Linked DNA regions of Magnetofaba australis IT-1. The protein of the gene in region 1 binds, or shares a complex with, the protein of each later gene. Links are inferred from orthologs where the notes say so. Each region holds a gene or a part of one and is shown on either strand. Other genes may lie near its edges. The genes, in order: uvrA and mfd.

What was found.
Region 2: the proteins of uvrA (region 1) and mfd are in contact, whole or in part, in a crystal structure (PDB 4DFC), measured with the Escherichia coli proteins. The link is inferred for Magnetofaba australis IT-1 from one-to-one orthologs.

The regions. Positions count from the first base shown.
Region 1 is NZ_LVJN01000020.1:63,992-67,714, forward strand. What follows is about bases 35-3,449. They hold uvrA (excinuclease ABC subunit UvrA), read left to right. Parts: upstream 35-423; coding sequence 424-3,249; downstream 3,250-3,449. Other genes in these bases: MAIT1_RS12585 (precorrin-2 dehydrogenase/sirohydrochlorin ferrochelatase family protein), read right to left, coding at 35-98. In the rest of the region: more of MAIT1_RS12585, read right to left, coding at 1-34. UniProt on the Escherichia coli protein: The UvrABC repair system catalyzes the recognition and processing of DNA lesions. UvrA is an ATPase and a DNA-binding protein. A damage recognition complex composed of 2 UvrA and 2 UvrB subunits scans DNA for abnormalities.
Region 2 is NZ_LVJN01000018.1:270,648-275,119, forward strand. The notes cover bases 113-4,276. They hold mfd (transcription-repair coupling factor), read left to right. Parts: upstream 113-506; coding sequence 507-4,076; downstream 4,077-4,276. Other genes in these bases: MAIT1_RS07390 (cytidylate kinase-like family protein), read left to right, coding at 113-347; MAIT1_RS07400 (FimV/HubP family polar landmark protein), read left to right, coding at 4,167-4,276. In the rest of the region: more of MAIT1_RS07390, read left to right, coding at 1-112; more of MAIT1_RS07400, read left to right, coding at 4,277-4,472. UniProt on the Escherichia coli protein: Couples transcription and DNA repair by recognizing RNA polymerase (RNAP) stalled at DNA lesions. Mediates ATP-dependent release of RNAP and its truncated transcript from the DNA, and recruitment of nucleotide excision repair machinery to the damaged site.

The DNA.
Region 1 (3,723 bases):
TCCGCCAGGCCGTTCAGTTTGCGCCGCGCCACCTGCCCGCCGCCCACAATCAGCACCGCTCGATCCGTCAGATTCAACTCCGCCATATATTGCGACATGGGCTTTCCTTGCGCTGAACCGCCTTTTCGGGGTTCAATTGTCTGTTTGCGGTTGGGGCTGAGTTAGGAAAGTGGGGCTGTATTTGGGGGAAAGTTGTTGGGAAATATAAGATATTGAGGGCTGCGCCCTCAAACTCCCCGGAAGATCAACAGCCAAACCGTGGGGCGCCGCCCCACACCCCGCTGGGGGCGCGGCCCCCAGACCCCGGAAAATCGCGCCAGTGAATGCCGCGATTTTCCACCTGTCCAGTTTGCGCCCCAATCCCACTGCTGTGCTCATCATTTAACTTTTTATGCGCTTGTGCGCAATTCAGCCGGTGCTGTCATGTCTGAAAAACATATCGTTATTCGCGGCGCCCGCGAACACAATCTCAAGAATGTCAATCTCGAGATTCCACGCAACGCCCTGACCGTCATCACCGGCGTCTCTGGTTCAGGCAAATCCTCGCTCGCCTTCGACACCCTCTCGGCGGAGGGACAACGCCGCTATGTGGAGTCGCTCTCGGCCTACGCGCGGCAGTTCCTGGCCATGCAGAACAAACCCGACGTCGACAGCATCGACGGTCTGGCCCCCTCCATCGCCATCGAACAGAAGAGCACCAGCCGCAACCCGCGCTCCACCGTGGGCACCATCACCGAGATCTACGACTACCTGCGCCTGCTCTATGCGCGCATCGGCCAACCCTACTGCCATAGCTGCGGCAAGCCCATCGAGTCGCAGACCGTCAGTCAGATGGTGGATGCGGTGATGGAGCTGCCGGAGCGCTCAAAACTCCTTTTGCTGTCGCCCATCGTGCGCGGCCGCAAGGGCGAATACAAGAAGGAGCTGGCGGCGCTGCGCAAAGAGGGCTTCGCGCGGGTGGTGATCGATGGCGAAACCTATGACATGGACGACCTGCCCACGCTGAATAAAAAGGTCAAGCACACCATCGAGATTCTGGTGGATCGCCTGATCGTCAAGCCGGGCATCGAAACCCGTCTGGCCGACTCCCTGGAGACCGCGCTGAAGATGGCCGACGGCGTGGCGCGGGTGGAGATCCTCGGCGATGAGAGCAAAGATTGGCTCTTCTCGGAAAAGAACGCCTGCTCCGACTGCAACATCTCCTATCCCGAGATCGAACCGCGCCTGTTCTCCTTCAACAACCCCTTCGGCGCCTGCCCCAGTTGCGACGGACTGGGCGCCCAGGAGTACTTCGATCCGGCGCTGATCGTGCCCAATGACGACCTCTCCCTGCGTGATGGCGCGGTGGCGCCGTGGTCCAAACCCTCCCAGCGCATCGCCCAGGAGCAGCTCTACACCGTCGCCGACCACTTTGACATCGACGTCAATCTGCCCTGGCGCGAGTTGCCCGAAACCTTCCGCGATATCGTTCTGCACGGCTCGGGGGAGGAGAAGATCCGCTTCAAATATCATGGCTTCCGTCGTCGCGCCACCTCTCAGCGGCCGTGGGATGGGGTGATCCCCATGCTGCAGCGGCGCTATCTGGAGACCGACTCCGACGACATTCGCGAGGATCTGGGCAAGTTCCGCGACGCCTCGCCCTGCCCGGTGTGCAATGGCAGGCGTCTGCGCAAAGAGGCGCTGCACGTGCGCGTGGGGCAGGAGGATATCGCCGGGCTCACCGCGCTGCCGCTGCGCGAGGCGATGCGCTACTGCGAAGATCTCAACATGACCCCCAAGCAGGCCGCCATCGCCGAGCGCATCCTCAAGGAGGTGCTGGACCGGTTGGGCTTTCTGGTGGCGGTGGGGCTGGACTATCTGACCTTGGATCGCGCCGCCGGGACGCTGTCGGGCGGCGAGGCGCAGCGCATCCGTCTGGCCAATCAGATCGGCTCGGGGCTGGTGGGGGTGCTGTACATCCTCGACGAACCCTCCATCGGTCTGCACCAGCGCGATAACCAGCGCCTGCTGGACACCCTGGTAAAGCTGCGCGATCTGGGCAATACGGTGGTGGTGGTGGAGCACGACGAGGACGCCATTCGCACCGCCGACTTCGTGGTGGATATGGGCCCCGGCGCGGGCGAGCATGGCGGCGCGGTGGTGGCGTGCGGCTCGCCGGCGGAGATCGCCGCTCACCCGGAGTCGCTCACCGGGCTCTATCTGTCCAAAGCATTCAATATTCTGCCGCCGGAGCAGCGCCGCAAGCCTGATCCCAAGCGTGTGGTTGAACTGAAAAACGTCACCACCCACAACCTGCAAGCGGTCTCCACCCAGATCCATCTGGGGCTGCTCACCTGCGTCACCGGCGTCTCCGGTTCGGGCAAATCGAGTCTGATTCTGGACACCCTCTATCCGGCGTTGGCCCAGCGTCTCAACGGCTCGCGGGTGCCGTCGGGACAGTTCGAGCGCATCACCGGTCTGGAGCAGTTGGATAAGGTGATCCATATGGATCAATCCCCCATTGGCCGCACGCCGCGCTCCAACCCCGCCACCTACACCGGCCTGTTCACCCCCATTCGCGAACTGCTGGCGGGCACGCCGGAGGCGCGCGCGCGGGGCTATCAGTCGGGCCGCTTCAGCTTCAACGTCAAAGGCGGCCGCTGCGAGGCGTGCGCAGGCGACGGTTTGATCAAAATCGAAATGCACTTCCTGCCCGACGTCTTCGTCGAGTGTGATATCTGCCACGGCGCCCGCTATAACCGCGAGACGCTGCAGATCCACTACAAGGGCAAGAACATCGCCGAGATTCTGGAACTGACGGTGGAGGAGGGGCTGGCGTTCTTCGACGCCATCCCCGCCATTCGCGGGCGCTTGCAGACCTTGCTGGATGTCGGCCTGGGCTACATGCGTCTGGGGCAGTCGGCCACCACCCTCTCCGGCGGCGAGGCGCAGCGGGTGAAGATCGCCCGCGAACTCTCCAAGCGCGCCACCGGGCGCACCCTCTATATCCTCGACGAGCCCACCACCGGATTGCACTTCGACGACATCCGCAAACTGGTGGAGGTGTTGCAGCGGTTGGCCGACACCGGCAATACGGTGGTGATCATTGAGCACAATCTGGATGTGATCAAATGCGCCGACTGGCTCATCGATCTGGGGCCGGAGGGGGGCTCTGGCGGCGGGCGCATCATCGCCGAGGGGACGCCGGAGCAGGTGGCCGCCAACGCCGGTTCCTGGACCGGGCGCTATCTGGAGCCGTTGCTCAAATAGGCGTTTTCCTGATACGCCGCACACAGGGCGTGAATGCGCATAAATTCAGTGCAGAATCAGCCTAAAAAATAGGCAGCGCATAGCTTTTGGGCGATCGCGATATGCACAAAAAAGTGTCAGGAATGTAAAAAACCTGATATTTCAGTATGTAACAAAGTGGCACGGGGTTTGATAATAGGAGATCAACGCGGCAAAGCGCCGCAAGACGTCGAAAGGGGCGTGGATCTCCCAAATGGCACACCGCACTCACTCGGGTTCGCCATTTCGCATATTCCCGCCAAGCAGTACAAACTCCGCTTTCCCGCCGAGCTGCTCCCTTTGAACCAGGGAGAGGGCTCCTCCTCTGACTCAAGAGTGCGGAAACGGTCGTTTGGGAGCAGGCTCCGAGCCTGACTACTGCGCCCCGAAGCCCGTCGGAAAAACCCGTTTGCGCCATTGTGCGCAAACGGGTTTTTCCGTTTGTGGGCGGATAAA
Region 2 (4,472 bases), on another replicon or contig:
CCAGCCGTGGCGACGGCGGCGTGATCATCGGACGCGGCGCGCATCTGATCCTGCGTGACCGGCCGGTGTTCCGTCTGCGCGTGGAGGGCAGCAAAACCCGCTGTGTTGAACGACTGAGCTTACGTTTTGACATCAAGAAGGCCGACGCCGAGGCGATGTTTGAAAAGGTCAACGCCGAGCGCAACGAATTCGTGCGCAATCTCTACAAGGCCCATGTGACCGATCATCACTTCTATGACATGACCATCAACAGCGATGTGTTCGCCCCCGAGCAGGTGGTGAAGCTGGCCACCCGGGCCATGGACGAGATGGGGTTCGAGATCCCCAAGAAGAAACGCAAAGGCTAAAACTCTCGGCGCGCCGCCGGGGCGTGAATAACCCCGGCGGCGCGTCATCCAAGAGGTTGAACGATCCGAAACGACCGCAGCCAAACGCACGCATCCGCTTGCGTATGGGCTGCGGTTTTCCTGTTGCTGATATCGATAACACGATTTCTGAAATCCGCTATGACCGACGCGCCGCTCTCTCCCGTTCTCGCCCCTCTGCGCCAAGCGCTGGATCGCCAATCGCCCCTGTTGGGGCGCGCGCCACTGAGCGCCGGGGCGTGGTTGGGCGCCATGCTGGCGGACCAGTCCGATGCGCCGGTGGTGATGGTCGCTCCCACCAGCGCCCGCGCCGAGGCGCTGCAGCGGGAGGTGATCTACTTTGCGCAGAAGCTGACGCCGACGCTGCCGATCCATGTTTTTCCCGCCTGGGAGACGCTGCCGTTTGAGCGTCTGTCGCCCTATGGGCCGCTGGTGGGCGAGCGACTGGCCACGCTGTTCCGCATTGCGCAGATGGGCGGCGACGGACCGCTCTTCTCCGGCGATGACGCCGGACGCGCGCGGGCGCTGATCATCACCACCCCGGCGGCGCTGATGCAGCGGCTGATGCCTAAGAAGACCCTGCTGGCGCATGGGTTCGCCTTGGCGGTGGGGGATCAGATGGATCTGCCGCGCTTCCGCGAATTCCTCACCCGCAGCGGCTATCTCTCGGTGGCGCAGGTCTCCGAACCGGGGGAATTCGCCGTGCGCGGCGGCATCATCGACTTCTATCCCCCCGGCGCCAGCGAGCCGGTGCGGGTGGATCTGTTCGGCGATGAGGTGGAGCGGCTACGGCTGTTCGACCCGGTGACCCAGCGCTCGCTGGACCCCATTCCGCATATTGAAGCCCTGCCGGTGCGCGAGGCGTTGCTCACCGCCGACGCCATCACCCGTTTTCGCACCAACTACCGTGAAGCGTTTGGCGGTCAGGCCGCCGAAGATGAGATCTATCGCGAGATCTCCCAAGGTCTGCCGGTGCCGGGCATGGAGCGCTATCTGCCGATGTTCTATGACGCGGCGGATGACTTCTTCGACTATCTGCCCGCAGGCAGCGCGCTGCTGATTGAGGAGGCGTCCTGGGAGCAGGTGATCGAGCGTGAACGGGAGATCATCGAGCGCCATCAGATCGCCTCGGAGTCCGGTCCCGCCTCGCGCTGTCCGGAGCAGGACGCGCTCTATCTGAGTCAGGTGGAGCTCAAGGAGCGGCTGGCCAGGTTTTCCCACCTGACCCTGCATCCCGAGGCGGGCGAGGGGGAGAACGCTGGTTTCCATGCGCTGCCCAACTTCCACGATGACGAACAGGCCAAGGAGTCGCCGGGGGATATTCTGGCGCGGGTGGCCAAATCCATCGACTCCCAGGCCCGGCGCGGACGCCGCGCGGTGCTGGCGGTGCGCACCGTCAGTCAGCGTGAACGGCTGCGCGAGTTGCTGGCCGACCACGATATTCTCACCAATGACGCCGACTCCTGGCGCGACGCCCTGACCGCCCCGCGCGGGGCGGTGCTGCTGACTCTGGGCGATGTGGCGCAGAGCTTCTCCCACCCCGAGGCGGAGCTGGCGCTGATCACCGAGGACGCCATCTTTGGCGAGCGCATCCGTCGCCGCAAGGTGGATCGCCGCTATCTGGATCAGCTCATCGCCAGCTTCTCGGACTTGGCCGAGGGCGATCCGGTGGTGCACGCCGACCACGGCGTGGGGCGTTTTGGCGGGTTGCATACTCTGAAACTGGGGGAGCTGCAGAACGAATTCCTGCTGATTCGCTACGCCGATGACGACCGCCTCTACGTGCCGGTGGAGGATCTGGATCAGGTGGGCAAGCACGCTGGGGGCGAGGATGTGCCCCTGGACAAGCTGGGCTCCAAGCGCTGGAAGCGTGCCAAGAAGCGCGCGCGCAAGAAGATTCTGGAGATGGCGCAGGAGCTGGTGGCGCTGCAGGCCCAACGCGAATCGCGTCCGGGCTTCCAGTACAGCGGCCCTGATGCGCTGTATCAGGAGTTCGCCGCCACCTTCCCCTACGAGGAGACCGACGACCAGGGCGCGGCCATCGAAGCGGTGCTGGGGGATATGGCCGGGCCACGCCCAATGGATCGACTGGTGTGCGGCGATGTGGGCTTCGGCAAGACCGAAGTGGCGCTGCGCGCGGCGTTCCGCGCCGCCATGGATGGGCGGCAGGTGGCGGTGCTGGCGCCCACCACCATTCTGGCCCATCAGCACTATGAGAACTTCGCCAAACGTCTGGCGGGCTATCCGCTGAAGATCGGCAGTCTGTCGCGCTTCCGCACCCCCAAGGAGCAGAAGACGGTGGTGGACGGCCTGGGCCGCGGCGAAGTGGACGTGGTGGTGGGCACCCATCGTCTGTTGCAGAAGGACATAAAATTCAAGGATCTGGGCCTGCTGGTGGTGGATGAGGAGCAGCGCTTTGGCGTCACCCACAAGGAGCGCATCAAACAGATGCGCGCCGATGTGGACATCCTCACCCTCACCGCCACCCCCATTCCGCGCACCTTGAACATGGCCATGGCGGGGCTCCGCGACATCTCCATCATCGCCACGCCTCCGGCTGACCGCTTGGCCATTCGCACTATCGTCACCCATTACGACAAGCAGCAGGTGCGCGAGGCGGTGCTGCGCGAACTCTATCGCGGCGGCCAGGTGTTCTATCTGCACAATCAGGTCAGCGACATCGACAAGAAGGCGGCAGAACTGGGCGAGTTGATCCCCGAAGCGCGGGTGGGCGTGGCCCACGGGCAGATGAAGGAGAGCGAGCTGGAGCGCGTGATGATGGCGTTCTACAAGCAGACCTTCAACATTCTGGTGTGCACCACCATCATCGAAAACGGCGTGGATATCCCCACCGCCAACACCATCATCATCGACCGCGCCGACAAGTTCGGTCTGGCGCAGCTACACCAGTTGCGCGGTCGGGTGGGGCGCTCCAAACACCGCGCCTACGCCTATCTGCTGGTGCCGCACAAGCGCAAGATCAGCAACGATGCGGAAAAACGGCTGGCGGCGCTGGAGTCGTTGGGCGATCTGGGCGCAGGCTTCATGCTGGCCACCCACGATCTGGAGATTCGCGGCGCGGGCAATATCCTCGGCGACGAGCAGTCGGGTCAGATCCGCGAGGTGGGTTTTGAACTCTATAATCAGATGTTGCAGGAGGCGGTGGAAGCGCTCAAAGCGGGCAAGCCGCTGCCCAAGGTCGACGCCGATGACGCCGACGAGAGTGACGACGAGCAGATCCACCCGGTGATCAATCTGCACATGTCCACCTTCATCCCGGAAGCTTACGTGCCCGACGTGCACCAGCGTCTGACCCTGTATAAGCGCATCGCCGAGATGCACAACGCCGATGAGTTGGGCGAAATGCGCGCCGAACTGGAGGATCGCTTCGGGCCGCTGCCGCCTTCGGTATTGAACTTGCTCGAGGTGATGCAGATCAAGCGGCAGTGCGTGGCGCTGAAGATTCTCAAACTGGAGGCCGGGCCCAAGGGCGGCAGCATTAAATTCCACCCGGAACCGGCCATCGACACCGCCAAGCTGCTGGATATGATTCGTAAAGGGGGCGGGCAGAACCGTTTTGACGCCGCCTCGCACACATTGGGGCTGCGCAATCGTGACTGGAGCGGCGAGCGCGAACGTCTGCAGGGGATTCGCGAGGCGCTGGCGGCGCTGGCGCCCAACGCCCCCGCCAAGGCTCCGCGCAAGGCGTAGCGCAGGACGGCTGCGGCGTCAGACATTGTGCCTGCGCGGCTTTGCCGCCAGAATGGGCGCATGAATTTTGTGGTGAACAGGGGAGCGTGCATGATCAGTCGGCGCAATCGGTGGGGTATGGGCCTGTTGGCGTTGGCCGGGAGCGTGTTGAGCGTCTCTGCGGCCAATGCATTGACCCTCTCTGCGCCCATGAACCTCTCCAGCCTGGGCGAGCCGCTGCGCTTCTATTGCGAAATTCGCGACGCCGATGCCAAAGAGATGAGCGCGCTGCGCAAGCCGGGCTTTTTCCGCTTCGCCAACGCCGACGCCTATAACGAATTGAGCATGCGCCGTCCCACCGCTCTGGCCGGGGCGCAACTGCAGGTGGAGCAGGTGGCCGACGGTGGCTGGGTGTTG